2 regions of the Rhizobium sp. Root1204 genome follow, and region 2 is predicted to be linked to the other one. Evidence: riboswitches for the same ligand, from Rfam matches in the RefSeq annotation. Region 2 holds a riboswitch; the other holds the start of a gene.

Region 1 (14,734 bases), on a different contig from region 2:
AGCAGTTGAAAAGGCGCTGGACCAGAAAATGAACACTGTTCCCTTCAAGATGATCGGAAAGGACGTTTCGGTTTATTACGGCGAGAAGCGCGCGCTTTTCGATGTAAACCTCAACGTTCGCGAAAACACCGTCACCGCGCTGATCGGCCCGTCGGGCTGCGGCAAGTCGACGTTCCTGCGCACGCTCAACCGCATGAACGACACGATCGACAGCTGCCGCGTCACCGGGAAGATCACCCTTGATGACGGCGATATCTACGACCCGAGCATCGACGTCGTCGAACTCCGCGCCCGCGTCGGCATGGTGTTCCAGAAGCCGAACCCGTTCCCGAAGTCGATCTACGAGAACGTCACCTACGGTCCGAAGATCCATGGCCTCGCCCGCACCAAAGCGGACCTCGATCAGATCGTCGAGACGAGCCTTCAGAAGGCCGGCCTCTGGAATGAAGTGAAGGACCGCTTGCATGAATCCGGCACCGGCCTCTCCGGTGGTCAGCAGCAGCGCCTGTGCATTGCCCGCGCCGTTGCGGTCAGCCCGGAAGTCATCCTAATGGACGAGCCGTGCTCGGCCCTGGACCCGATCGCGACCGCCAAGGTCGAGGAACTGATCCACGAGCTGCGGACAAACTACACGATCGTCATTGTCACACACTCGATGCAGCAGGCAGCCCGCGTGTCGCAGCGGACCGCGATGTTCCACCTCGGCAATCTCGTCGAGGAAAACGACACCGACAAGATGTTCACCAACCCGGATGACCAACGGACCCAGGATTACATCATGGGCCGCTTCGGCTGAGGACTGAGCTTGCCACCCTGTCATGAGGGCAGGGTGGTGGTCTTCCAACCCGGATTGTGATCGCAAGGAAAAACAATCATGTCTACGCACATTGCTTCCGTCTACGACGAAGATCTGAAGTACCTGACCCGGCGCATCTCCGAGATGGGCGGTCTGGCCGAACAGATGGTGGCCGAATCCGTACGCGCCTTGGTCAATTCCGACCTGGCGCTTGCCCAGAAGGTCATTTCCGACGACGCCATTCTCGACGAGGCCGAACGCCAGATCGGCGAAAAGGCCATTGTCACCATCGCCAAGCGCCAGCCGATGGCTGCCGACCTGCGCGAAATCATGGGATCGATCCGCATTGCCGCCGATCTTGAACGGGTCGGTGACCTTGGCAAGAACAACGCCAAGCGCGTCATCGCGGTCGCGAGCGCCAGCCTGCCGCGCCAACTGGCCCGTGGTCTGGAGCATCTGGCCGAGCTTGCGCTCGTTCAGCTCAAGGAAGTGCTCGATGTCTATGCCTCCCGCTCGCCGGAAAAGGCCAATAGCATCCGCGAACGCGACAACGAGATCGACGCGATCTACACGTCGCTGTTCCGCGAACTCCTGACCTACATGATGGAAGACCCGCGTAACATCACGCCGTGCACGCATCTTCTGTTCTGCGCCAAGAACATCGAGCGCATCGGCGACCATGCCACCAATATCGCCGAAACAATCTACTACATGGCGACCGGCGCGCAGCCGGCTGGCGAACGTCCAAAGGACGACACAGCCAATACGGTCGGTGCGATCGGCAACTGATCGCCTGAGAAAGTAAGTAAATTCTTACGCAATGATCGCGCGAGCGGCCGCTGGAGCCGCTCGGCACGCCTCCGGCCATCCGGCCGGACGCCAAGGAGCAGAACTGAATGTTGCCAAGAATTGCCGTTGTTGAAGACGAAGAGGCGCTGAGCGTCCTCCTCCGATACAATCTCGAGGCCGAAGGGTTCGAAGTCGACACCATCAACCGTGGCGACGAGGCGGAAATGCGCCTGCAGGAACGTCTGCCCGATCTCCTGATCCTCGATTGGATGTTGCCGGGTGTTTCCGGGATCGAACTGTGCCGCCGGCTGCGCCAGCGTCCGGAAACCGAACGGCTACCGATCATCATGCTGACAGCGCGTGGCGAAGAGAGTGAGCGTGTTCGCGGTCTGGCTACGGGCGCCGACGATTACGTCGTCAAGCCGTTCTCGACGCCGGAACTGATGGCGCGGGTGAAGGCGATGTTGCGCCGCGCCAAGCCGGAAGTGCTGTCGACGCTGCTGAAGTGCGGCGATATCGAACTCGACCGCGAAACCCACCGTGTCCACCGCAAGACGCGCGAGGTCCGTCTCGGGCCGACGGAGTTCCGTCTCTTGGAATTCTTCATGGCATCGCCGGGCCGGGTCTTTTCGCGTTCACAGCTGCTGGATGGCGTCTGGGGCCACGATATCTATGTCGATGAACGCACCGTCGACGTCCATGTCGGCCGCCTGCGCAAAGCATTGAACTTTTCCAATATGCAGGACGTGATCCGTACAGTGCGCGGCGCGGGCTATTCCCTGGAAAGCTGAAATCGTACAGGAAAGAACCGTCAGGCGTTGCCGAGCGGTTCTCCAATCTCGATGGCGTGACCATCCGGATCGTAGAAGCGGAAAACCCTCTGGCCCCAAGCCTGCGTCTCGATGGGGTGGATGAGGTTTACAAGGCTGCCGATGCGCCCGAAAAGCGCATCCAGATCATCATGTTCGAAATAGAGCAGGATATTTTGACGGCCGTACGGCCCGGAAACGTCTGACGGCTGTCCCCAGACCGTCGTTTCGAGGGATTTGCCATCATGGATGGCAAATCCCGTTTCAAATAAGACGAAATTGCCGAAATCACGGCTGACTGCCAATCCCAGCATCTCGCTATAGAAGATTTTCGAGATGCTGATATCCCGTACAAACGGGATGGGATTGACAAAACGCACGGCCGATCCGGCCTTAGCGTGCCCGGCGGCGCTCGCCGGACGGCTGGTAGGCCAGCTTGGCGTGGAAGGTGCAGTACGGCGAAGTGTCCGGGGAATCGTTGCCGCAGAAGTGAAACTCGTCCTTCATCGGATCGCCGATCGGCCACTTGCAGGTACGGTCGGTCAGCTCGGTCAGGACCAGACGGCGAGACATCGGAATAACAACGTTGTTGCCAGCCGGTGCTGTCTCCAGATTCTCGATCGCGTCGATTTCCACCTCTTCCTTCATGACGGTCGCACCGGTGGTGCGGGTCACTGTGCGGGTGGCGGTGATGCGCGATGCGGTATAGTTCGGTGCGCGTGGTGCGGCGGAAGGTGCCGGGCGCTTGACGCGGGCCGTTGCCGTGCTGCCACCAGCCTTTGCGCGGCCGGGCAGGCAGAGACGGTGAACCTTGCCGATGACGGCATTACGGCTGACGCCGCCGAGCTGTGCTGCGATCTGGCTCGCGCTCAAGCCTTCGGCCCACAATTTCTTGAGTTTTTCGACCCGCTCGTCAGTCCAGTTCATGGTCTTGTCTCCATTCCCAGCGTTGGTGATGGTCGAATCCTCCACCGAGCCCTGGGTGTAACCCGAGGCTGAAACGCGATAACACTTTTGGTGACTAGGTCCGCCGCATGCGTTCTAGTAATTATTTCTTAACGTAGAGCCCGTGGGACTCCCTGACAAGAGTCCGGAGAATCCCACCGAATCGATTTCCGAGTTTTCCCCAACTTGCTTGCGATGCGTGGCATTTTTGCAAGGGTATCCGGCTAAAAAATTTGCGGCCGCTGTATATCCGCGAATTGCTGGAAATCATGGGCTTTTGTTGACATCGCATTGCGAAGTGAAGATAGTGCCATTGCCGCCGAAAGGCGGCATTTTGATTTTTTATGGGCTGGTCACAGCCTTGTTGACGGCGCCGTTTATACAATGGCCGTGATGGTTTGAGGAGACATGCGCCATGGCCGATGCCACGCCGCTTTATGACACATATGCACGCGCACCCTTGCGGTTTGAGCGCGGCGAAGGCGTCTGGCTGATTGCTGAGGACGGCACCCGTTATCTCGATTTCGCCGCCGGTGTGGCGGTCAATTCGCTCGGTCATGCACATCCGCATCTTGTATCGGCATTGAAGGAGCAGGCGGACAAGGTCTGGCACCTGTCAAATCTCTATGAAGTCCCCGGCCAGGAAAGCCTCAGCCGCCGCCTGACGGAAGCGACGTTCGCCGACAAGGTGTTCTTCACCAATTCCGGTGCAGAAGCGCTCGAATGCGCGATCAAGACGGCGCGGCGCTATCATTTCGCCAAGGGTCAGCCTGAAAAATTCCACATCATTACCTTTGAAGGCGCGTTCCACGGCCGCACACTGGCGACCATCGCTGCCGGTGGGCAGGCGAAGTACCTGGAAGGCTTCGGCCCCAAGGCGCCGGGTTTCTATCAGGTGCCGTTTGGCGACATGGGCGCCCTGAAGGCTGCCATCAGCGAAGAGACTGCCGCGATCCTGATCGAGCCGATCCAGGGTGAGGGTGGTATCCGCACCGTTTCGAAGGAATTCCTGCAGGAACTGCGTGCGCTCTGTGACGAGTATGGCCTGCTGCTCATCCTCGATGAGGTCCAGTCCGGTGTCGGCCGCACTGGCAAGCTTTTTGCCTATGAATGGGCGGGCGTAACGCCGGATATCATGGCGGTTGCCAAGGGTATCGGCGGTGGCTTCCCGCTCGGCGCCTGCCTTGCCACGGCAGAGGCAGCCTCCGGCATGGTCGCGGGCACCCACGGCTCGACCTATGGCGGCAATCCGCTGGCCATGGCTGTCGGCAATGCCGTGATGGATGTCATCATGGCCGATGATTTTCTCCAGCACGTCCGCGATGTCTCGCTGGTCTTCCGCCAGGGGCTTGCTTCACTTGCCGATCGTTTCCCCGAGATTATTGAGGAAATCCGTGGCGAGGGCCTGATGCTCGGCATCAAGGCCAAGGTGCCGTCTGCCGATCTCCTGAAGGCCATCCGTGCCGAACGGCTGCTGGCGGTACCAGCGGGCGAAAACGTTATCCGCCTGCTGCCGCCACTGGTGACGACGGCCGAGGAAGCCCGTGAAGGCCTGGCGCGTCTCGAGCGCGCCGCCGAACAGCTGACAGCGGAGCGACGACAGGCATCGGCCTGAACGACGCTTCACTGACACGCTGAAAAACACAGGACTCTGAATAGAATGGCCGGTACCAGACACTTTCTCGATCTTTCTGCCATGACGACAACCGACTTGCGGTCGATCATCGAAGACGCCCGCGTGCGCAAGGCTGCCACCAAGGCCGGCACCGCTGAAAAGCCGCTGGCCGGCAAGATGCTGGCGATGATCTTCGAAAAGCCTTCGACGCGCACCCGCGTGTCCTTTGATGTCGGTATGCGCCAGCTTGGCGGCGAGACGTTGTTCCTGTCCGGCACCGAAATGCAGCTCGGTCGCGCCGAAACCATCGGCGATACCGCCAAGGTTCTTTCGCGCTATGTCGATGCGATCATGATCCGCACCACTGATCACAATCGGCTGCTGGAACTGGCCGAGCATGCCACCGTGCCGGTGATCAACGGACTGACGGATGCGACGCATCCCTGCCAGATCATGGCCGATATCATGACGTTCGAGGAGCATGCAGGCCCGGTAAAGGGCAAGACGATTGCCTGGACCGGCGACGGCAACAACGTGCTGCACTCCTTCATCGAAGGCTCGGCGCAGTTCGGCTACCGGATGAACATGGCTGTGCCGCTCGGTTCGGAGCCTGACGACAAGATCCTCAACTGGGCGCGCAACAATGGTGGCGATATAAAGCTCTATCATGATGCCGATCAGGCCGTGGATGGCGCCCATTGCGTGGTTACCGACACCTGGGTATCGATGAACCAGGAACACCGCGCCCGTGGCCACAACGTCTTCCAGCCCTTCCAGGTTAACGCCGCGCTGATGGCGAAGGCCGACAAGGATGCGCTGTTCATGCACTGCCTGCCTGCCCATCGTGGCGAGGAGGTGACGGATGATGTGATCGATGGCAAGCAGTCGGTGGTGTTCGATGAAGCCGAGAACCGCCTGCACGCGCAAAAATCCGTCCTTGCCTGGTGCCTTGGCGCGCTCTAGCGGTCTGGCCCGGCATATTGAAAACCGGGCAGCGGCACACGATCTATGCATCAAGCTGATGACCGGCAGGTGGCGTGTCCGCCTTCGCCGGTCGTTCGTATTCAAAAGCAACCATCCATCCGCGCCGCCGTCCTGATTGGAGGCGGCAGAGCGACGGCCGTTTTTTCAGGAGCGATCTGGACAAAACCGGCCTGCCCAGGATCAATAGAAGCATCGAACAGCGTCCCGGCCTTCACGGCGGGCAGACGTTCGAGGGCTAGGAGTTAGAGCGATGACGGAAGCAAACGTGGGCCTTGGCCAGTTCGATTACGCCGGTGACGATCATGTCGTGCCGTTTCAGGTGGAAGGCCTTGATGTGCGCGGCCGCGCCGTCCAGCTCGGCCCGATGCTGGACGCGATCCTCGAGCGCCACAATTATCCGCTGCCGGTCGCCCGTCTCGTCGCTGAAACCGTCGTTCTAACGGTACTTCTCGGTACGTCATTGAAGTTCGAAGGCAAGCTGATCATCCAGACCAAGAGCAATGGTCCGGTCGATCTGGTCGTCGCCGATTTCGCGACGCCGGACCGGGTACGCGCCTATGCCCGCTACGATGAAGAGGCTCTGAAGATTGCTGAAGAGAACGGCCTGACCCAGCCTCAGCATCTGCTGGGCGAGGGCGTTCTTGCGTTCACCATCGATCAGGGTGCGCATATGCAGCGCTATCAGGGCATCGTGCCGCTCGACGGAGCCTCGCTGGAGGAAATTGCCGGCGTCTATTTCCGCCAGTCGGAACAGATCCCGACCAAGGTCCGCCTTGGCGTCGCAGAACTGCTCGACCGCGATGAAAACGGCAAGCCGCGTCATCGCTGGCGGGCTGGTGGCATGGTTGCGCAGTTCCTGCCGGACGCGCCGGATCGTATGCGCCAGGCCGATCTGCATGGTGGCGACGGGGATGACGGCAACGGCGCTCTTGCGGTCGATGATTTGTGGGATGAAGCCAGCGTCATGGTCCAGACCATCGATGCCGACGAACTGACCGATCCGACCGTGGGTACCGAGCGTCTGCTCTACCGGCTGTTCCACGAGCGCGGCGTCAAGGTCTATCCGCCACAAGCGGTCTATGACAAATGCAGCTGCTCGCGCGAAAAACTGCGGGATGTTCTGGCAAGCCTCAGCCAGGATGATATCGATCACGCGGCCGAGGATGGACTGGTATCGGTCACCTGCGAATTCTGCTCGACGACCTACCGGTTTGAAGCGACGGAAGTGAAGCCGCAGTAAAAACGCTGCGGCTCTAATTCAAGGTCCGGTTCTGGCCGGGCGAATCCAGCGAGAAAGCGGGGATGTCGACGGTGAACGACTCCCCGTGCGTGTTTTCCATCGAATAATGGCCGAACATGACGCCGGATGGTGTATCGAGCGGGCAGCCGGATGAATATTCATAGGTGTCGCCGGGATTGAGAACCGGCTGCTCGCCGATCACACCTGGGCCGTTGACCTCATCGACCTGGCCGTTTTCATCGGTGATATGCCAATAGCGCGTCATCAGCCGGACTGTCTCGCCGGACAGGTTCGAAATCAGGATCCGGTAACCCCAGACATAGCGGCTGTCATCCGGATCGGACTGCTCCTCCAGATAATAAGGCTCGACGGTCACCTCGATGTCGCGTGTCAGCGCGCGGTACATATGCAAACCCTTTTCAAGTCCATAGGCGATATTCTACAGCAAGATGGTTTCGTCAAGAATAACGCATAGGGTAAACTGTAAGGATAGGGTACGGCATGCTCGACGGTCATGTGAGGCGGTGGATTGACCCTTGGCTGGAGCGGGCTGGCAGCGCTTTGGCTGGTCATGGTATCACGGCGAACACCGTCACCGTCACCGGCTTTCTGATCGGTCTCGCGGCTGCGGTCGCTATCGTCCTGGATTCTTACGTCTGGGCTTTCATTCTGATCGGGATCAGCCGGATTTGTGACGGCCTCGACGGTGCCGTCGCGCGATCGACCCAAAAAACCGATTTCGGCGGCTTTCTCGATATCGTGCTCGATTTCGCCTTCTACGGTCTCATCCCGTTCGCCTTCATCCTTGCCGATCCCTATGAGAATGGCATTGCCGGCGGGCTGCTGCTGCTGTCTTTCTATGTCAACGGCGCCAGCTTCCTTGCTTTTTCGATCATGGCCGAAAGGCGCGGTCTCTCGACGGAGGTGCGCGGTGCCAAGTCGCTCTATTTCACCACGGGACTTGCCGAGGCGACCGAAACGATCGCTGTCTTCCTGGCTTTCTGCCTGTTCCCGCAATGGTTTTCCGAGATCGCGGTGATCTTCGCGCTCGTCTGTTTCTATACGGCGCTGTCGCGCACCATGCTGGCCAGAGCGAGTTTCAAAAGAGAGAGCCAGGCATAGAAAAACGCCCGCATCCGGAGATAAGGGCGTTTCACAAAATTCAATAATCAGGCCTGGACCGACTTCAGCGCGCGGGCAAAATCCTCGATCAAATCCTCACTGTCCTCGATCCCGGCCGAGAAGCGCACGGTGCCGGGCGAAATGCCGAGTTCGGCGCGGGCTTCGTCCGAAAGGTTCTTGTGCGTCGTCGTCGCCGGATGGGTGATCAGGCTCTTGCTATCGCCGAGATTGTTGGAGATCAGCACGACATCCAGCGCGTTCTGCAGCGCAAAGGCAGCTTCCTTGCCGCCCTTCAGCTCGAAGCAGACCAGTGTCGAGCCACCCTTCATCTGCCGGGCGATGATATCGGCCTGCGGATGGTCCTTGCGGCCGGGGTAGATCACCTTGGCGACCTGCTTCTGTTCGGCGAGGAAGTCGGCGAGACGCGCGGCATTCTCGCTCTGCTGGCGCACACGCAACGGCAGGGTTTCGATGCCCTTCAACAGCGTCCAGGCATTGAACGGCGACAGAGCAGGCCCTGTGTGGCGGAAATAATCCTGCAGGTGTTCGCTGATCCATTCCTTGTCGGAAAGGATCACGCCGCCGAGGCAACGGCCCTGACCGTCGATATGCTTGGTGGCGGAGTAGACGACGATATGGGCGCCCAGTTCCAGCGGCTTTTGCAGGAGCGGGGTTGCAAAAACGTTGTCGACGATGACCTTGGCGCCGATCTGATTGGCGATCTTGGCGACTCCGGCAATATCGACCACTTCCAGTGTCGGATTGGTCGGGCTTTCGAGGAAGAACACCTTGGTGTTCGGCCTGACGGCCTTTTCCCAGTTTTCAAGGAAACGGCCGTCGATCAGGGTGAATTCGATGCCGTATTTCGGCGCCAGCGTTTCCACTACCCAGCGGCAGGAGCCGAACAGGGCGCGGGCTGCAACGATATGATCGCCGGCCTTCAGCTGGCAAAGGATCGCAGCCGAAACAGCGGCCATGCCGGACGCGGTAGCGCGCGCATCCTCGGCACCTTCCAGCGCGCACATGCGTTGTTCGAACATATCGTTGGTCGGGCTGCCGTAACGGGCATAGATGAAGCCGTCCGTCTCGCCCTTGAAGCGCGCTTCTGCGGCTTCGGAAGTTTCGTAGACGAAGCCCTGCGTCATGAAGATGGCTTCGGAGGTTTCACCATGGTTTGAACGGGTCGTGCCGCCGTGAACGAGCTGGGTCGCGGGGCGCCAATTTTTGCTCATCGATCGTCTCTTTCAACACAAAAAAAACCGGCCGCGAAAAAGCAAGCCGGTTTCAAACCCGGCCTTTTTAGCTATTTGTTTAACGTGGCTGCAAGCCGACCGGCCAAATCACCACGGGATAAGTTCGTATTTACTGATAAGGCGCGCTTGCGTCAATTCCCGTGAACAACAAGATATGTCACAGGGACAATTTGAGTTATGACGTGCCGGTAGCGGCAAAGAGGACGATGGAAATGACCAGGGCCACAGGCATTCTAGCTGATCGCGCCATTGCTGCGCTGTTTGATGCGGGGCGGTTGAAAAGCGAGGCGAAGCTCGATGCCGACCAGATCCAGCCGGCCAGCCTCGATCTGCGCCTCGGTTCGAAGGCCTTCCGGGTCCGTGCCAGCTTCATGCCCGGCCCCAGCCATCTGGTAGCCGACAAGCTCGACCGGCTGAAACTGCACGTTATTGACCTTACCGAAGGTGCGGTTCTGGAAACCGGCTGCGTCTACATCGTGCCACTGATGGAAAGCCTCGACCTGTCGCCGGATATGTCGGCCTCGGCCAATCCGAAGAGTTCGACCGGCCGCCTCGATATCTTCACCCGCGTCATTACCGACCGGGCTCAGGAGTTCGACAAGATCCCGGCCGGCTATTCCGGCCCACTCTATCTCGAAATCAGCCCGCGGACGTTCCCGGTCATCGTCCGGCGCGGCTCGCGCCTGTCGCAGATCCGTTTTCGCGTCGGCCATGCGCTGCTCACCGAAACGGAAGTCCTGGCGCTGCATGAAAGCGACGTCCTCGTTGCCAGCGACAAGCCGAACGTCTCAGGCGCCGGCATCGCGCTGTCGATCGATCTGAAAGGCACCGGCGCCGACGGCTTGATCGGCTACCGTGGCAAGCACCACACGGCCGTTGTCGATGTCGACAAGAAGGCCGAGCACGGCATCTTTGATTTCTGGGAGCCGCTCTACAGCCGCGGCCGCGACGAACTGATCCTCGATCCCGACGAGTTCTATATCCTTGTCTCGCGCGAAGCCGTGCACGTCCCGCCGCTTTACGCCGCTGAAATGACCCCGTTCGATCCGCTGGTCGGCGAATTCCGCGTCCACTATGCCGGTTTCTTCGATCCGGGCTTTGGCCATGTCTCGGCGGGTGGCAAGGGCAGCCGCGCCGTGCTCGAAGTCCGCAGCCATGAAGTTCCGTTCATCCTCGAACACGGCCAGATCGTCGGCCGTCTGGTCTATGAACATATGATGGAGCGTCCCGAAGGTCTTTACGGTCTCGGACTTGGTTCCAACTACCAGGCGCAGGGCCTGAAACTCTCCAAGCATTTCCGCTCGGAGTAAATAGACGCCCGCAAAACCGGCTGCCGCCTTGACAGGCAGCCGTGCTTGGTGGAAACCTCCAGCGCAAGGCGGGTATGATGTAGTGGTAGCTTGTCAGCTTCCCAAGCTGATCGTGCGGGTTCGATTCCCGCTACCCGCTCCACTTTGTTTCTCAAGTGGTGCTGCGCTTAATCTCTACGCCCTTCAAGCATACGGCCTGCTCGCCTTCCAAACAGTGAGCAGCGTCAACACTCGCCGTGCCCGCTGACGGGGACGTGCGGTGTCTTGTTCCAGGAAAACGGGTTGGTTCGCAACTCCAGCAGGGCTTTCCACGCCGCCAGGGACATGGCCAGCCAGTAGATAGGCACGAAAATCCAGCGCCAGCCTACTGCGCGCTTCTCACGGCCTGTCATCCGGTTCCGGCCGAGTGAGATGAAGACCGCGTAACTGCCGAAGATATTGATGATATCACAGGTAAACAGCCAGAAAGTCAGCCAGCTTTCCGAGGAGGGCCTATCGTCCAATATCAACCATGTCAGATAGGCGAGGAAGCCGACAATGATGGGATGACTGAGTGCGGAGAGCAGCAGGCCGGCAATCAGGATCTGGAAGACGATGAAGGCGGGCCACCCCATCTCACCCGCCAGTTGCCCGGGTTTGCGCATCAACACCAGCCATGTTTGCAGCCAACCCTTGAACCAGCGGGTGCGTTGGCCAAGCCAGACGGACCGCGAGACCGGCGCTTCTTCAAGCGTCGGCTTGAAGATGACGCGCGAGCGATAGCCAAGCCGGTACAGCCGCAGCCCCAGATCGGCATCCTCTGTCATGTTGTAAGGGTCCCAACCGCCGACCTGTTTCAGCTCCATTGTGCGAAAATGATTGGACGTTCCGCCAAGCGGCAAGGGCAGGCCGGTCAGGGACAGCATCGGCAAAAGACCACGAAACAGTCCGGCATATTCCAGGGCAAACAACGCGCTCCACCAGGATTGCCGCGCATTGGTGATGATCAGCGGCGCCTGCAGGCAAATGACCTGCGGCGGTGCCGCCGTAAAGGCCGCATGAGCCTCGCGCAACTGGCCGGGATGCGGCCGGTCTTCGGCATCATAGACGGTCACATAGGTGCCGCGAACGCCGGGAAGCGCATAGGCCAAGGCCTTCGGCTTGGTGCGGGGCATGTGGACAGGTACCAGAACGATCTCGTATTCGCGCGCCAGCCGCAAAGCCCTGAGCGCGGCGATGGTTGCGATATCGTCCTCCTCGCAGATCAGCTTTATGTCGAGGCGCGAGCGTGGCCAGTCGAGCTGGTCGAGCGCCTGGACAAGTTGCGCTACGACGCTCTCTTCTCTGTAGAGCGCGACAAGCACCGAATAGACCGGCAGCGGCCCGGGGGTGTCTGGTGCGTGTTGTTGTTGCTCTCCGCGCGTCTGCAGCAGGGCGAAGCCGAGTGCGTAAAGCCGCACCAGGAAATTGGCAAGGTAGAACAGCGTCAGCACGATATGCAGGATCAGCATGCTGACGAGCGGAATAACGACTGCGGCTACGGCCATGGTGCACAGCGCAATCCCGGCATAAAAACCCTGTTTGCCCCAGAAGGTGATGCGGGCACTGTGGAGTGGTACGGTCTCGAAGAGCGCACGCGTCACCGCCGAAACGCGCCGTTGGCGTCCGGCCCGCCAGGCGGTGTCACGCACCGTTGATGGCGTGGAGGCGGCGAGTGACGGGCGAAGCTGCGGCATGCGCTGTAAAAGGGATGCAAGCCCGGCAATGCGGTTTAACGAAGGAACGATGACGGTGACCGGTGGACGGCTCGCATGATGGACCCGGATTATTTCCGGCCGCGTGAGCTGGGTATCGAGCCCCTCTACGTCCTGAACACGGCCGGGATCGATCACGGGCAGGAAATCAAGCCCCAGTGTTTCCGCCAGTGCCTCGAAATAGAGTGTCTCGTCGATCTCGCCGGATGCGAGCAATTCGTCTTCGACGGTCGTTCCATGCGCCTGCGCAAGCTGCATGGCCCGCGCAATCGAAGGTTTGCCGATACCCATTTGAAGTAGCAGCCGTCCCTCGTGCTTCAATGCAGGCGCGAATCCTCCCACGGCGGTATCAGGCTGCGATCGCCCGGCCGGCGGTTCATTCGCGGTAGCCATTCCGGAATTGTCCGGATATTCTTCCAGACGCATGAAAACCCCATTGCCGCGTGACGCGGCAAACCCCCTATCTTGTCCCGGGAATGATCATAATGTTACGCGCTTTCCGTGCATCTCTAAAATTTTACGGGATTTTCTCGCTGTGCGTGTTGCTGGTTGCAACTTTTCCGGCTGCACCCCGTGCGGCGGAGGGGGTTAACGATCTGCCGCTGTTGTTCGACGCGCGGGAGCGGATCGCGAAGCCGGACCTGAGTGGCCTGGCGCGCCTGCGGTTCCTGACCACTGTCGATTTTCCGCCGTTCAACTTCATCGACCAGTCCGGCAAACTTGCCGGTTTCCATGTTGATCTGGTCCGCGAAATCTGCCGCGAACTGGAAATCGACGCCAAGTGCCAGATCCAGGCCGTGACCTTCGCGGAGTTGCTGCCAGCGCTTGAGGGCGGACAAGGGGAAGCTGTGATCGCCGGGATTGGTACCAGCGCGGAACTGCGGCAACGGTTCGCCTTTTCGCGCGCATTCATGCAACTTCCGGCCCGCTTTGCGGCCAACCGTCAGGTGATGGGAAGCAATCTTTCGGTGGCAGGGCTGGCGGGAAAACCGGTTGGAACCGTGTCGGGAACCACGCATGAGGCCATGCTCAAGGCATTCTTTCCGAAACTCGATGTGCGGCCGTTCCCGAGCCGAGACACAATGCTGGCCGCTTTGAAGCAGGGAAGCGTCGCCGCAGTGTTTTCAGACGGCATGCAATTATCCTTCTGGACGGCCGGCAGCGATGCCGCCGGTTGCTGCGCGCTGATCGACGGCGCCTATTTCTCGCAACGCTTCCTGGGCGAGGGATTGGCGATCATGAACCGCAAGGGAGATTCCGCACTGACGCAGGCGATCGACCACGCGCTGCTGGAGCTGTCCCGCAAGGGCCGGCTGAACGAGATCTACCTGCGCTATTTTCCGGCCGGAATCTATTGAACGGCTGTCATTCCAGCTTTCGGAACGGCAGCAGCAGCGACCAGACGAGCCGTGCAGGCGAAGCGCCGGGATACTGGGCAAGCCCGATCTCCATGGTGTCCGGCGGGCATTTCGAGCGTTCCCGGTAGGTTGAAAACAGCCGGTCCCAGACGGAAAGGTTGAAACCGTAGTTCGTGTCGGTCTCGTCCGGATCGGTGGAGTGATGGATGCTATGCATGTCCGGCGTGACGATCAGGCGGCGCAACACAAGATCGGCGCGGGCGGGAAGTTTCAGATTGGCGTGGTTGAACATGGCTGCGCCATTCAGGACGATTTCGAAGATCAGGACGCTGACGGGCGGCGCGCCGATCGAAACGATGACGGCCGATTTCCACAGCACCGACAAGAGGATTTCCAGCGGATGGAAGCGCAGCGCCGTTGTCAGGTCCAGCCCGGTGTCGGCATGGTGAACCCGGTGAATGCGCCAGAACAGCGGCACCTTGTGAAAGATCACATGCTCCAGCCAGATGGCGAAATCGAGAATGATGAAGGCCAAAACACCGCTGACGAAGGGTGGCAGCCCGAGCATCGGTAAAAGTCCGTATCCGTGCGCGTCTGCGAACAGGGCGATCCCGGTGGCCGCAGCCGGAAAGATCAGCCGCAACATCAGCGACGACAGGACGAGGATGGACAGGTTGGTAAACCACCGCCGCGCTTTCAGCGCCCGCATCAGTTCCGGGCGCTCCAGCCGGGGGTGAGCCAATTCGAGTGCGGCAAGCGACAGGAAGATTGCGGCAAAGA
Region 2 (14,734 bases):
TGCCCGCCGGGCCGCTGCCGCCTTCATCATCCTCTCCGTCATCTTCGGTGATGGCGTCGAGATATTGCGGAGAGCCTTGGGTCTTCAGGTATTTGACGACATCCTCGACCTCGGTGTCGGAGACGAACGGGCCGTGCACACGCTGGATGCGGCCGCCACCGGCCATGTAGAGCATGTCGCCCATGCCAAGCAGCTGTTCGGCGCCCTGTTCGCCAAGGATGGTGCGGCTGTCGATCTTCGACGTCACCTGGAAGGAGATACGGGTTGGGAAGTTGGCCTTGATCGTGCCGGTGATGACGTCGACGGACGGGCGCTGGGTTGCCATGATCACGTGTATACCGGCGGCACGGGCCATCTGGGCGAGCCGCTGGACGGCACCCTCGATATCCTTACCGGCGACCATCATCAGGTCGGCCATTTCGTCGATGATGACGACGATATAGGGCATCGGTGCCAAGTCGAATTCTTCCGTTTCGTAGACGGCCTCGCCGGTCTGGCGGTCAAAGCCGGTCTGGACGGTGCGGCTGATCTGCTCGCCCTTGGCCATCGCCTGCTCGACGCGTGAGTTGAAGCCGTCGATGTTGCGCACACCGATCTTCGACATCTTCTTGTAGCGTTCTTCCATCTCGCGCACGGTCCATTTCAAAGCGACGACTGCTTTTTTCGGATCGGTGACGACAGGCGAGAGCAGATGCGGGATGCCGTCATAGACGGAGAGTTCGAGCATCTTCGGGTCGATCATGATCAGACGGCACTGCTCCGGCTTCAGCCGGTAGAGGATCGACAGGATCATGGTGTTGATGGCGACAGATTTACCCGAGCCGGTGGTGCCGGCAACGAGAAGATGCGGCATCTTGGCAATATCGACGATGACGGGTTCGCCACCGATCGTCTTGCCGAGCGCCATGGCAAGGCGGGTCTTGCTGGTCTCGAAATCTCTCGAGCCGATCAGTTCACGCAGATAGACGGTCTCGCGACGCTGGTTCGGCAGTTCGATACCGATGGCGTTGCGGCCAGGAACAACGGCGACGCGGGCGGCGATCGCCGACATCGAGCGGGCGATATCGTCGGCAAGGCCGATGACGCGCGAGGACTTGATGCCCGGCGCAGGTTCCAGTTCGTACATGGTGACGACCGGGCCGGGACGGACATGGATGATCTCGCCCTTGACGCCAAAGTCCTCCAGCACGCCTTCCAACATGCGGGCATTCTGTTCGAGTGCATCGGCCGACAGGGTTGCGTCGCGGGCGACGTTCTTTGGCTCGGCAAGGAAATGCAGCGGCGGCAGAGTGAAATCGCCGTCATCGGACACCAGAGACGCCTGCGCCTCGCGATCGCCCCGCTGGCCGGTCTTCGGGCGGGGTGCGGCGGGGACCACACGGGCGGCGGTCTGCGGCATGGCCTGCTTGCGCGGTGCGGGCACCGGCGCCCAGTCGGCAGCCGGATCGTTGTCGTCGTCCTCGTCACCATCAGGCATGAAGTCGGCGGAGGCACGGCGGTTGTCGAACGCGGGGAAATCGTCGTCGTCTTCGTCCATAGACATTGGCGGCGCTGCAACCGTGCGCCGTTCGCTGCGGTCCAGCGACGGCTCGACCCGCTCCGAGCGGGAAACAGCCTTCGGGCGGGACGGTTCGTTCAACGTACCGAATTCGTCGCCGTTGAAATCATAGGGTTCGTCATAATCACGCGCGGACGGCTTGCGGCGGCCGCTCAAGCCAAACAGGCGGCGGATACGGGCTTGCGCGGTAAAGCGCATATGGGTGAGGGCGCCTGCCATCACCATGATGATGCCTTCGGATTCGTCGTCCTCGGATTCGTCGCTGACGGTGCGGGCCTTGCTGGGTGCCGGTGCCGGCTCGTCGATCTCGTCCTCAGGGTCGGATACGCCGATGAGGCCGGCGCTGTAGATCAGGAAGTAGGCGGCGGGAAGCGTGAACAGGACGGCAAGCACGGTGCCGAACGTGCCGGTCGGATAGGTACCGGTAAACAAAGCAGGAAAACGCAGGATCATGTCGCCAAAGACGCCGCCAAGGCCGTTGGGTAAGGGCCAGGTGACGGGGGCGGGAACGCAGCTGAGTGCAGCCGAGGCCAGCACCGAACCGAGGAACCAGGCGCCGGCGCGCTTGACGATATGATCGAAGGGTTTGCCGATGATCAGCACCAGGCCCCAGGCGACGACGGGCAGAAGTGCGACAACGCTGGCAATGCCGAAGAACTGCATGAAGATGTCGGCGAAGGCGGCACCTGTATAGCCGAGCAGGTTGGTCGGAGCATCGGCTGTGGCGTAGGAGAAGCTGGGATCGGCGACGTTCCAGCTCGACAATGCCGCGATCGCGAACCCGAGAGCGACGAACACCGCAAACCCCGCCAGGGCGGCGACCTGTTTCCAGACGAATGTGGAAAGCACAAACCGGTTGGAACGGTTGTCGTATACCGCCTGATTGCTTCTGCTCATGATGACCTGCTGCCTGTTATTCCCGAAAAACGCCATGGGCGCATGCTTCGAAGGTAAGCAGAGGAGAGTTAAAGCCCTATTAACCTTGACGCTTCCTTTACGTGAAACGCTTCTGCAACCGCAGTTTTCCCTATTGAAAGCGTTTTTTGGCAGTCATTGGCAGGTGTGAGGGCAAAAAAAGACCCGGACGGGTGTCCGGGTCAAATGCGGTTTCGCACAAGACGAAACCGCGACGGGAAGAGATGCGAGCCGGTTTTCCCGGCCCGCAAGTTCATCAGGAGTGGTAGGCGGCTTCGCCGTGCGAGGAGAGGTCAAGACCTTCGCGTTCGGCTTCGACCGGAACACGCAGGCCAACGATGACATCGACGATCTTGTAGAGGATTGCCGAGCCGATGCCGCACCAGACGAGCGTAACGAGAACGGCATAAACCTGGGTCATGAACTGGCCGCCCATGGTGACGCCATCGGCATATCCGATGCCGCCGAGGGACGACGAGGCGAAGATACCGGTGGCCAAGGCGCCGAACAGGCCGCCAACGCCATGGACGCCGAAAACGTCTGCCGTGTCGTCATAACCGAACTTGTTCTTCACCACGGAGACGAAGAAGTAGCACAGCGGCGACACGATCAGGCCCATGACGATCGCGCCCATCGGGCCGACGATGCCGGCAGCAGGCGTGATGGCGACGAGACCGGCGATCATGCCGGACGCGGCGCCAAGCATAGAGGCCTTGCCACGGGTGAAGGTTTCAACCAGCGACCACGAAATGATGGCTGCAGCCGTGGCGATGAAGGTGTTGACGGTGGCAAGCATCGCGCCGCCGGATGCTTCAAGGTTGGAGCCAGCGTTGAAGCCGAACCAGCCGACCCACAGCATGGCCGCGCCGACGAGCGTCAGCGTCATGGAATGGGGAGCCATCATGTCCTTGCCGAAGCCGGTCCGCTTGCCGACCATGATCGCGCCGATCAGACCGGCAACGCCAGCGTTGATGTGAACGACCGTGCCGCCAGCGAAGTCGAGAGCGCCCCAGCCGAAGATCAGGCCGTTTGCGTCCCAGACCATGTGGGCGATCGGGAAGTAGACGAAGGTTGCCCACAGGACGCAGAACAGGATTGCAGCCGAGAACTTGATGCGTTCGGCAAAGGCGCCGACGATCAGGGCCGGTGTGATGGCCGCGAAGGTCATCTGGAACATGATGAAGATCATTTCCGGGATGACGACGCCATCGGAGAAGGTGGCGGCGGTCGAGTCCATCGTGACGCCCGCGAGGAACATCTTGGCGGTACCGCCCCAATAGGGCGATGTCGAACCGCCGAAGGCGAAGGAATAACCGTAGATGACCCAGATGAGCATGACGGCCGAACCGGCGACGGTGCACTGCATCAGGACCGACAGCATGTTCTTGGCGCGGACGAGGCCGCCATAGAACAGGCCGAGGCCGGGGATGAGCATGAACAGGACGAGAATGGTGCAGAGGAACATGAAGGCGGTATCGCCCTTGTTCGGCACGGGGGCTGCAGCAACCGCTTCGGCTGCCGCCGGTGCGGCTTCCTGCGCATAGGCGATGGCCGGGGCGAGGAGGGCTGCGGCTGCAGCGCCCACGCGTCCAAGAGAGGTAGAAAGTTTAAATGAAGACATTGATATGGAGCTCCCTGAACGGCCGTGACTTACAGCGCTTCTGTGTCGGTTTCGCCGGTACGAATGCGCACCGCATGGTCAATCGAGTAGACGAAGATCTTGCCGTCGCCGATCTGGCCGGTCTTGGCTGACGTGGCGATCGCTTCGACGGCCTTGTCGACAATCTCCGAGGCAACAGCGATTTCGATCTTCAGTTTCGGCAGGAAGCTCACGGCGTATTCGGTGCCGCGATAGATTTCCGTATGTCCCTTCTGACGTCCGTAACCCTTCACTTCGGTCACGGTCAGGCCTTGGATGCCAACGGCAGTGAGGGCTTCGCGAACCTCATCGAGCTTGAACGGCTTGATAATGGCCATTACAATTTTCATCTGGTTTCCCATCCTTGTTCAACTTCGGCTCGGGGCCGTCTCTCCTTGCCGCCGAGCACAAATCCCCAACGACTGCCCCTAGCTATTCAAGGGGCGTGCCAGTTTGGGATTGAATGGGTAAGTCCATGAAAAGACATGGAAATGCGATATTTCGCCGAAAGCCATCGGCGAAATGTCAAAAAATCATCGAAATAAACGATTAAAAATTAATCAGAATCAAAAAAGAGGCGATTTTTTATTCAGATGCCTTTTTCCGGATCAGGCCTTCCTGGGCAACGGAAGCGATCAGGGTGCCGGAGCGATCAAAAAGGCTACCGCGCGTCATGCCGCGTGCACCGAAGGCGCTGGGGCTGTCCTGCGTGTAGAGCATCCAGTCGTCCATGCGGCAGGGGCGATGAAACCACATGGCATGGTCGAGGCTCGCCACCTGCAGGTCGCGGTCAAACACCGAGGTGCCATGGGCATAGAGCGCGGTGTCGAGCAGGGTCATATCGGAGATATAGGCGAGCACCGCCGCCTGAATGTGACGCTCGTCCGGAACGGCGCCGACCGCCTTGACCCAGACGTCCTGCGATGGCTCCAGCTTGTCGCGCGAGAAATAGTGCTTGAGCGAAACCGGGCGAATTTCGATCGGCCGGGGCCGCTCCCAATAGCGGCGGATCGCTTCCGGCGCATTGACCAGGAATTTTTCCTTGATGTCCTGCTCGCCCATCAGCGTTTCCGGCGGCGCCACGTCCGGCCTGGTGATCTGGTGGTCAAACCCTTCCTCGTCGAACTGGAAGGAGGCCGACATCGAAAAGATTGCCTTGCCATGCTGGATGGCGACGACGCGGCGGGTGGCAAAGCTTGCGCCATCGCGGATCCGGTCAACATCGTAGATGATCGGCACGGACGGATCGCCCGGCCGCATGAAATAGGCGTGCAGCGAATGCACGTAACGGCCCTCGCTGACGGTACGTTGAGCGGCCACCAGCGCCTGGCCGATCACCTGCCCGCCGAACACGCGCTGCCAGCCGACCTGCGGCGAGCGGCCGCGAAACAGGTTTTCCTCCAGCTTTTCCAGATCCAGCGTCTGCAAGAGGACATCCATCGGGGCGGGGGTCTCGGCGGGGCGCGACATTTCGGCGATCTCCTGGGCTCGAGCGCTCAAACGGTAGGAACGAGCGCATCAATGATCTATATAGGCCACATGCAATGCTCAAGAGCGACGGGAGAATGAGAGATGATCGATGTGCTGATTGCGGGCGGCGGTTATGTCGGGCTGTCGCTGGCCGTATCCATCAAGAAGGCCGCGCCGCATCTCGCCGTCAGCTTGATCGACGGCGCTCCGGAGACTGCCTGGAAGAAGGACGAGCGCGCCTCGGCGATCATCGCCGCCGCCTCGCAAATGCTCGACGTGCTCGGTATCTGGAGCGAGATCGAGCCGGAAGCCGAGCCGATCAAGCGTATGGTCATCACCGATTCGAAGACCGCCGATCCGGTTCGCCCGGTGTTCCTGACCTTCGAGGATGAAAAGATCGAGGGCCGGCCGTTTGCCCATATGGTGCCGAATGTCGCTCTGGTCGGCGCGCTGCGGAAGGCAGCCACGAATCTCGGCGTGGAGATTCGTCAATCGACGGCGGCTGCCGGTTTCAAGAGCGGCGATCACTCGGTTTCCATTGAGCTGGCCAATGGCGAGACAATGGAAGCGCGGCTCCTGGTCGCCTGCGATGGCGTGCGCTCGAAACTGCGCGATGCCGCAGGCATCAAGACCGTCGATTTCGACTATGGCCAGTCGGGCATCGTCACCACGGTCGAACATGAGCGGCCGCATGACGGCACGGCGGAAGAGCATTTCCTGCCGGCCGGGCCGTTTGCGACGCTGCCGCTCAAGAACAATCGCTCCTCGCTGGTCTGGACGGAACGGACGCGCGACGCCGACCGGCTGGTCGCCAGCGACGATCTGGTGTTCGAGGAAGAACTGGAGCGCCGTTTCGGCCACAAGCTCGGCACGCTGAAGGTCGTCGGCGGACGCCGCGCCTTTCCGCTGGGGCTGACGCTGGCCCGCGATTTCATCGCGCCGCGTTTCGCCCTTGCCGGTGACGCAGCTCACGGCATTCACCCGATTTCCGGCCAGGGCCTCAATCTTGGCTTCAAGGATGTGGCAGCGCTGGCAGAAACCATCGTCGATGCTGATCGCCTCGGTCTCGATATCGGCTCGCTCGCGGTGCTCGAGCGCTACCAGAGCTGGCGGCGCTTCGACACGTTCCGCATGGGCGTGACCACCGATGTCTTGAACCGGCTGTTTTCCAACGATGTCACGCCGGTCAGGGCGCTGCGCGATTTCGGGCTGGGCATCGTCGACCGGATGCCATCGGTCAAATCATTCTTCATCCGTCAGGCGTCCGGACTTGGCGGCCAGAGCGAGCCGAAGATGCTGGGCGGGCAGGCGATTTAAGCGCTGGACTTCGTTGACTGGCGAATGCCCCTCACCCTAACCCTCTCCCCGCACGCGGGGAGAGGGGATCTGCGCGGAGTTTGCCGGTCGGTCCTTCTCCCCGTCGTGACGGGGAGAAGGTGCCCGAAGGGCGGATGAGGGGCTTTCATACGATCAATCGCAGCCTCAATCCTCGATTTTGCGCGCCTCGGAAATCAGCATGATTGGAATGCCGTCGCGGATCGGGTAGGCCAGCCTTGCCTTTTCCGAGATCAGTTCATTTTCGGCCGCGTGGTAGCTGAGGCGGCCCTTGGTCAGCGGGCAGACCAGCAGTTCAAGCAGTTTGGGATCGACCCGGCTGGTCCTGTCTTCCATCATATCCGCCTATTGCAGCATGGTTTCGATATCGCCGAAATTTCGGGCGAGCACGATCTCGGTAATCGCGATCAGCGTTTCGGCGCGGGTCTTGAGGTCGGGCGCCTCAAGCAGCGCCTGCTTTTCCGCCGGGCCATAGGGCGACATCATCGCCATCGAATTGACCAGCGTCAGATTGCTGGCGCGCTCGACGCTCTCCCAGTCGGCTTCCAGCTTGTTGGCATCGAGATAGGCCTTGAAAGCGGCCAGCAAAGCCTCGCGATCGACCTGAGCCTCATCGTCCGGTCCGGTGAGGTCGGTCGCAAACGGGGCGATCTTGAAGGAGCGATAGCCTTTTTTCGCAAGCGGCACTTCATCAAACAGCCGGAACCGGCAAATGCCGGTCAGCGAGACGATATAGCGGCCGTCTTCCATTTCGGCGAACGAGGTGATGCGGCCCGCGCAACCGACCTGGCAAAGCGCCTGCACATGCGCCTGGCCCGGTTCTTCGCGCGTTTCACCGAAGAAGGGCTGGATCATGCCGATCAGGCGGTTTCCGGCCAGCGCATCGTCAAACATGGAAAGATAGCGCGGCTCGAAGATGTTGAGCGGCAATTGCGAACCCGGAAGCAGCAGCACGCCCGTCAATGGGAACACCGGAAGGGTCTCCGGCAGGTCCTGAGGCCTCAGATAACGTGCGTTACCAACTTGCATGTCTCAACTACCCCGTCGCTGTCAGGCGTTCTTGTGGCGGCCTTAATGACGCCGCGCCGCTTACTGACAAGAAATGGGGCGCCGACGTCAAATCTCAAGGGAGATTGTCATAAAGGCGCCCCTGTCAGGGTATCACGAAAACAGGATCGATGACAGTTTGCGGCGTGCTGACAGCGTTGCCGGGTCCATCGGTCCCCAGACATCGAAGAACTGCAGCAGTTCGCGCCGGGCGCCATCATCCTCGAACGTCCGGTCGCGTTTCATCACCTTCAGCAGGTGATCGGCCGCCGCCTCGCGGTCACCCTCGACATTGCGGATCTTGGCGAGCTTGATGCGGGCGCCATGATCGTCAGGATCGGCAGCAAGGATCTGCTCCAGCGCATTCGGGTCGCCGAGCTTGCGGGCTTCCTCGATCTGGGCGAGCTTTTTCACAACGGCGGCGATGCCGGCATCCTTGGCCAGCTCTTCGGAGAGATCGGCCAGAACCTCGCGTGCCTGGTCCAGTTCGCCGGCGGTGATCAGGCAATTGGCAAGCCCTGCGAGCGCGATTGCATTTTCCGGGTCCGCCTGCAGCACGGCGCCGAAAAGACCGGCAGCGTTCTCGATATCACCCTGCTCGACCAGGGCTTTTGCGTCTGCGAGCGCCGCATCGATCCCGGCCTGCTGGTCGTCGATCATCGGACCGGCAACCTTGTCGATGAAGTCGCGGATCTGGCTTTCCGGCACGGCGCCCGTGAAGCCATCGACCGGGCGGCCGCCGACAAAGGCGATCACGGCGGGGATGGACTGGATACCGAGCTGGCCGGCAATCGACGGGTGATCGTCGATGTTCATCTTGACCAGCCTGACACGGCCCTGTGCTTCGGTGACGACCTTTTCGATCACCGGCGTCAGCTGCTTGCACGGGCCGCACCAGGGCGCCCAGAAATCGACGAGGACCGGCTGCTGGCGGGAAGCTTCGAGCACGTCGCGGGTGAAGTTGGCGGTGGTGGTTTCCTTGATCAGGTCACCCGCCGGCGCGGCCGCTGCCGCCGGTGCCGGGGCGGCGCCGTAGCTGGCCGTTGCCGTCATCTGGTTGCCGTAGGATGCTGCGTAGGGATTGTCGTTGCCGCTCATCGTGTCTCCTCGCGGACATCCGCGTCCGCCTGACTGTTTTGCGTCAAAGATCGTATGTCAGGACGTCACTTTCAAGACAAGGGCTTCGTGTCCCGTCGCTTCGATAAAGCGCAGCAGATCTTTCGAGGCGATCGATGTCGTCGCATCGTTCGACAGCGGATGGCAGTTGACGATCTCATCCTTCATCAGCTCCTCGTCGATGATGATCTTCACGTTCTGCCCAATGTCGTTGATGACGCCGAAGGCTGTGACCGCTCCCGGAATCACACCGAGATATTCCATCAGTTTTTCCGGCTTGCCGAAGGACACCTTGCTGGCACCGCCGATGAGCGTGTGCACCGTCTTCAGGTCGACTGTTGCGTTCTCCTCGACGGTGAGCAGGAAATAATTGTCCTTCTTGTCCTTCACGAACAGATTCTTGGTGTGTCCGCCGGCAATCGCGTCCCGCAGTGCCACCGATTCGGCAACGGTGAAAACCGGCTCGTGCCGCATCGTCTTGTGTGGGATGCCGAGGCTGTCGAGAAGCGCAAACAATTCGTCCTGTGTCTTCGGCTGCATTTCACTCATGGCGGCTTCTCTTTCGCTTGAAAATGGTGGTCTTCCTTACGGCGAAGGGCAAAAAATCGCAATCTTCCACAGAATGCACGCTGCAAAACGCCTTGTTTTCAGGGGCTTGCGACATTTCTTCAAAAAAATATTGGGTTGGCCGTCATTTCCCTGTTGCATTTAAAAATCGTCTGGGCCATATAGCCGTCGTCGCAGCAAACAACAAACGCAGCGGCGCCACGGTCCACCGACTACCCCCGGATCGAGGTTGATGAGCGGGTGTAGCTCAGGGGTAGAGCACAACCTTGCCAAGGTTGGGGTCGAGCGTTCGAATCGCTTCACCCGCTCCATTTTCTTCTCTTCGGAGAGCCTCCCAGGAAAATAGGTATAATCTTAGCAGCCGCCTTGGTGCGTGGACTGTTTCCTTATCCCCGTCCCACATACGGCATTTGCGTCGCCATCACGGTCATCGTCAGCACGTTGGCGTCGAGCGGCAGGCCGGCCATGTAGATGACGGCGTCGGCGACGAGGTTTGCCGGGATGGTCGGTTCGGAGGCGATCTCGCCATTGGCCTGCAGGATGCCAGCGCGCATCCCTGATGTCATGTCAGTCGAGGCATTGCCGATATCGATCTGGCCGCAGGCGATGTCGAACGGGCGACCATCGAGCGCCGTCGACTTGGTCAGGCCGGTGATGGCGTGTTTGGTGGCTGTGTAGGGGGCTGACATCGGCCGCGGCGTCGAGGCGGAGATCGAGCCGTTGTTGATGATTCGGCCGCCACGCGGTGTTTGTGCCTTCATCAGCTTCATGGCCTGCTGGGTACAGAGGAATGCGCCGGTCAGGTTGGCGCCGACGATGGCATTCCATTGTTCGAAGGTAATATCCTCCATCGGAACAGCGGGCAGCCCCATGCCGGCATTGTTGACGAGCAGGTCGAGGCGGCCGAAATCATGGCGGATGGCGGAAAACAGGCTGGCGACCGCTTGCGGGTCGCCGACATCGGCCGCGAACGCCCGCGCCGTGCCGCCGGTCAAGGTGGCCATTTCCTTTGCTGCATGCTGGAGAACATCGAATCGCCGGCCGGAAAGGATGACCGTGTAGCCCTTTTTCAACAGTGCTTCGGCAATGGCGCGGCCGATACCGGTGCCGCCGCCCGTTACCAACGCGATTTTCGGTCTGTCCGTTTCAGCCATGCCAAGTCCTCCCCTTGCCGCAGCCTCGATCGGGGCATCAAATCCGGTTTTACCGCAAAAGCCTAGAGCGCTTCGTCTTTAAACAGTATCACACGTGCCAAAGGATGACGCGCCGCAACGGGGGCGGTCCATGTCCTTCAGGCTGATCCTGAGCAGGCGGCAGACGGCTCTCGAGCGGTCAGCTACGGGTGAAGACGTAATCGGTTTCCTGCCTGAGCGTTTCACCGGGCCGCAGGACGGCTTGCGGGAAATTGGCGTGGTTGATCGCATCCGGCCAGATCTGGGTTTCCAGGCAGAAGCCTGCGAAAGGCCCGTAATGACGGCCTTCGAGGCCGGGCACGGGAACGTCCATCTTGAAGCCGGTATAGAACTGCACGCCGGGCTCGGTGGTGCGGACTTCCAGCGAAACGCCGGAATTGATGCTGCGCACCAGCGCGACGGATTGCTTGGCGCCTCGGGCGTCCGCCAGGCAGAAATTGTGGTCGTAGCCGATCTTGTCGCCTTCCAGCTGGCGGCGCAGCGGCGTCATGGCGCGCAGGTCGAAAACGGTGCCTTCGACGGAGCGGATCTCGCCGGTCGGGACCTGCAGCTCGTCGGTCGGCAGATAGCTGTTGGCGGCGATCATCGCATCATGGCCGAGCGCATCGGTAGTGCCATCGAGGTTGAAATAGCTGTGCTGACAGACGTTGCAGATCGTTGCGCGGTCCGTGGTGCTCTCATAGAGGACGTTGAGGACGCCACCATCGCTGACGGTGTAGGTGCAGGTGATGGTGCAATTGCCGGGATAGCCGGCGCGGCCATCCGGATCGACGATCTGCAGCACGGCGCGGTTTTCCGCCGCCTCGATCAAGGTCCACAGGCGCTTGGCAATGCCGTCGCTGCCGCCGTGCAGGTGGGTAACGCCCTTCTCGTTGCATTCGAGCTGGTAGGAGACGCCATCGATGGCAAATCGGCCGCTGCCGATGCGGTTGGCATTGCGGCCGGGCGTGGCGCCGAAATAAGGGGAATGGGTGAGATAATCGGCGAAATTCTCAAAGCCGAGCACAAGAGGAGCAGCGTGGCCATCGAGGCGCAGGTCCTGGATGACCGAGCCCCAGGTGAGGATATGCGCGGTCAGCCCGCCGCCCTTGATGACGATGCGGTGCACGGGTTCGCCGGACGGCATATGGCCGAATACTTCAGTCTCTGTCTGCACGGGTATTCTTCCTCCACTCTTCCCGGCGGCAAACTGCGTCATTTCGTTGAACGCGGCAACCGAAAAGTCATACAATTAACGACGGTGGCCGCCTCAGGCTCGCATCACCTTCCTGCAGAGACAGGCCGATCCGTTTCAGAACGTCTTCTGGTAGATGATGAAGGGGGTCTTGTCTGCGATGCGGTCATAGAGCTTGCGGGCATTGGCGTTGAAGTCCTGGGTCATCCAGTACACTTCTTCGGCCTTTTCCGCGTTTGCCCGGGCATAGACGGCCTCGATCAGCGCCCGGCCGATCCCCTGTCCGCGAACCTCAGGATCGGCGAACAGGTCCTGCAGGTAACAGATTGAGTTCTTTTGCCAGCAGGAGCGATGAAAGAGGTAATGCGCAAGGCCAACCGGCCTGCCATCGAGAACCGCAAGAAAACCCGCATATTCATGTGCAGCACCACTCAGGAGCCGCGAGAAGGTGAGGGCGTAGATGTCTTCCGGCAGGGTGGTTTCGTAGAAGGCCAGATAGGCCTTCCACAGGCGGCGCCAGTCCTGCTCGTCGCCGGATTCGATGGGGCGGATGGTGAGGGTTGCGGTCAGCGTCTGTCCTTCCCGATATCGGCGAGATCATAGGATGTCGTCTGATAGATATCGTTGATCCAGTTGCCGAACAACAGGTGCGCGTGGCTGCGCCAGCGATTTTGCGGCGTCAGTGTCGGATCGTTATGCGGGAAATGGTTGTGCGGCATCTTGATCGGCACACCGGCATCGACATCGCGGAAATATTCGTCAGACAGCGAGGTCGAATCATATTCGACATGGTTGAAGACATAGAGCCGGTTGCCCGCCTTCTCATGCACGAAGCAGACGCCCATTTCATCGGATTCCATCAGGATTTCCAGCTCGGGCCTTTTCTCGATATCGGCACGGCGCACCTCGGTCCAGCGCGACACGGGAATCTGGAAATCATCCGAGAAGCCGCTGAGATAGGGCGAGGACGGGTTGAGATTGTGATGGCGGTAGACGCCGAATGCCTTTTCCTTCAGCGCGTATTTCGGCACGCCATGGAAATGGTAGATCGCCGCCATCGCCCCCCAGCAGATGTTCAGCGTCGAATGGACATTGGTATGGGTCCAGTCAAGGATCTGCTGCATCTCGTTCCAGTAGGTGACGTCCTCGTAGTCGAGCGTCTCGACCGGCGCGCCGGTGATGATCAGGCCATCGAACGTGCGATGTTTCACCTCGTCCCACGTTTCGTAGAAGGCGAGCAGATGCTCTTCCGGGGTGTTCTTGGCCTTGTGGCCGCCGAGACGGATCAGCGAGAACTCGACCTGTAGCGGCGAGGCGCCGACGAGGCGCGCCATCTGCACTTCGGTCTTGATCTTGTTCGGCATCAGATTGAGCAGGCCGATCTGCAGCGGCCGGATATCCTGGCGGACCGCCATGGTTTCGGTCATCACCCGCACGCCCTCTTTGACGAGGGTTTCATAGGCAGGCAGCGTATCGGGAATCTTGATCGGCATGGGCAACACTCGGTTCAACGAACAGACCGGCACAAAAAAACCGGCAACGATAGGAATCGCTCCCGGCCCCGCTTGCTTGCGCTCGCACGGCCCTTTAGCGACTTATTTAACGTGGCTGCAAGCCGGCCGGCCAAATCACCACGAATTCCTAGATAGCGCCTGTTGGCGTGCGAATCAATATGCGGCGCCCCGCCGATGAGTGGCGCGCCGCGGTGATGGTCGCCGTTCGGTTGTCATCACGCCGATGTGTTCGAGCTGCTGAAACCTCGCGGCGCCCCCGCCCGTACTCCTCTGATGACTTCAGGAGGATGTGCGATGCCCAGTCTTGCCTATCAGATCAGCCCGGCCGATTTCCGCCAGCGGCGCCTGCTTCAAGCGAGCATTGCCATCCTGGCGATGCTGCCGGTGTTTGCCGGGCTGGCGGGCGTGGTGATGGGGCCGGCATTTCTTGCCGAAGCAAAACCTCCGGTGGATTTGAGCAGCCATGTCCGGTTCCTGTCCGGATTGTTCCTGGCCTTTGGTCTCGCCTGGTACAGCTGTATTCCGGCGATCGAGACGAAGGCGGAGCGGATTCGGCTTCTGGCAATCCTGACCTTCAGCGGTGGGCTGGCGCGGCTGTATTCGCTGATTGCCGATGGCGTACCCTCGGCGGGGCATGTGCTCGGGCTTGGCATGGAGCTCGTCGTCGTGCCCTGCCTGGTCATCTGGCATGGCCGGGTGGCGGCGCTGAGCCAAAGCCGGAGTTGAGCGAGGTCGCGCGGCAGTCGGCGTCTTCTTCCCACTCTGTAACGGGGCGAGGCGATTGCCGCAGACGGCGGGTGGGACGGTCCTTGGGCTTGGCTGGGAGGACCGTCTCACCCTTTTGGAGGGAGTAAGAGTTTGCCGCGCTGCTGTTCCTTGCAGCCGTCTTTCTTGCGGCATTGCATCCCCGTCGGAAGGGCTTAGGAAGTTGGGCACAAACAATGTCCCATGGTTTGCGTCCACGCGCGAAAAATTCGCCGTGGGTTTTCAAAGAGCAGGCCGGCCGGGGCGCTGAAAGCTGCCTCGTAAAGTAGTAACAGGTGACACCTCTCAGCGCCCCGTTCGATGTTTTTTGCCGCGCTTCTCAGGTTCTTCTGCGCTTTCCTCTCTGACAGGAAAGCCTCCAATGCCCCAGCCCGGCCGCTTATCCGCCAAGCCTTTCAATCCGGCGGGGTTTGGCCCTGGACCGTCCAAGAACGGTGTGAC

What was found. Region 2 has a riboswitch for S-adenosylmethionine ahead of metA (homoserine O-succinyltransferase). Riboswitches for the same ligand answer to the same signal wherever they lie in the genome.
Region 1: another riboswitch for S-adenosylmethionine. It lies ahead of ASC96_RS01390 (O-succinylhomoserine sulfhydrylase); the one in region 2 lies ahead of metA (homoserine O-succinyltransferase).

What each region holds. Positions count from the first base shown of each region.
Region 1 is NZ_LMCZ01000001.1:287,734-302,467, reverse strand. It holds gene pstB (phosphate ABC transporter ATP-binding protein PstB) at 1-796, shown strand, start outside; gene phoU (phosphate signaling complex protein PhoU) at 872-1,585, shown strand; gene phoB (phosphate regulon transcriptional regulator PhoB) at 1,693-2,376, shown strand; gene ASC96_RS01430 (VOC family protein) at 2,397-2,774, opposite strand; gene ASC96_RS01425 (GcrA family cell cycle regulator) at 2,788-3,321, opposite strand; gene ASC96_RS01420 (aspartate aminotransferase family protein) at 3,755-4,954, shown strand; gene argF (ornithine carbamoyltransferase) at 5,000-5,917, shown strand; gene ASC96_RS01405 (Hsp33 family molecular chaperone) at 6,189-7,178, shown strand; gene apaG (Co2+/Mg2+ efflux protein ApaG) at 7,192-7,584, opposite strand; gene ASC96_RS01395 (CDP-alcohol phosphatidyltransferase family protein) at 7,680-8,300, shown strand; gene ASC96_RS01390 (O-succinylhomoserine sulfhydrylase) at 8,348-9,532, opposite strand; SAM riboswitch at 9,579-9,657, opposite strand; gene ASC96_RS01385 (2'-deoxycytidine 5'-triphosphate deaminase) at 9,766-10,863, shown strand; tRNA gene ASC96_RS01380 (tRNA-Gly) at 10,932-11,005, shown strand; gene ASC96_RS01375 (glycosyltransferase family 2 protein) at 11,088-12,989, opposite strand; gene ASC96_RS01370 (transporter substrate-binding domain-containing protein) at 13,082-13,954, shown strand; gene ASC96_RS01365 (sterol desaturase family protein) at 13,962-14,734, opposite strand, start outside.
Region 2 is NZ_LMCZ01000006.1:350,997-365,730, forward strand. It holds gene ASC96_RS09215 (DNA translocase FtsK) at 1-2,455, opposite strand, end outside; gene ASC96_RS09220 (ammonium transporter) at 2,730-4,094, opposite strand; gene ASC96_RS09225 (P-II family nitrogen regulator) at 4,124-4,474, opposite strand; gene tesB (acyl-CoA thioesterase II) at 4,698-5,582, opposite strand; gene ASC96_RS09235 (ubiquinone biosynthesis hydroxylase) at 5,685-6,899, shown strand; gene ASC96_RS09240 (Trm112 family protein) at 7,065-7,253, opposite strand; gene ASC96_RS09245 (LON peptidase substrate-binding domain-containing protein) at 7,263-7,946, opposite strand; gene trxA (thioredoxin) at 8,079-9,062, opposite strand; gene ASC96_RS09255 (prolyl-tRNA synthetase associated domain-containing protein) at 9,120-9,629, opposite strand; tRNA gene ASC96_RS09260 (tRNA-Gly) at 9,884-9,958, shown strand; gene ASC96_RS09265 (SDR family oxidoreductase) at 10,034-10,801, opposite strand; gene ASC96_RS09270 (aldose epimerase family protein) at 10,980-11,996, opposite strand; gene ASC96_RS09275 (GNAT family N-acetyltransferase) at 12,132-12,584, opposite strand; gene metA (homoserine O-succinyltransferase) at 12,581-13,507, opposite strand; SAM riboswitch at 13,582-13,659, opposite strand; gene ASC96_RS09285 (DUF4345 domain-containing protein) at 13,823-14,254, shown strand.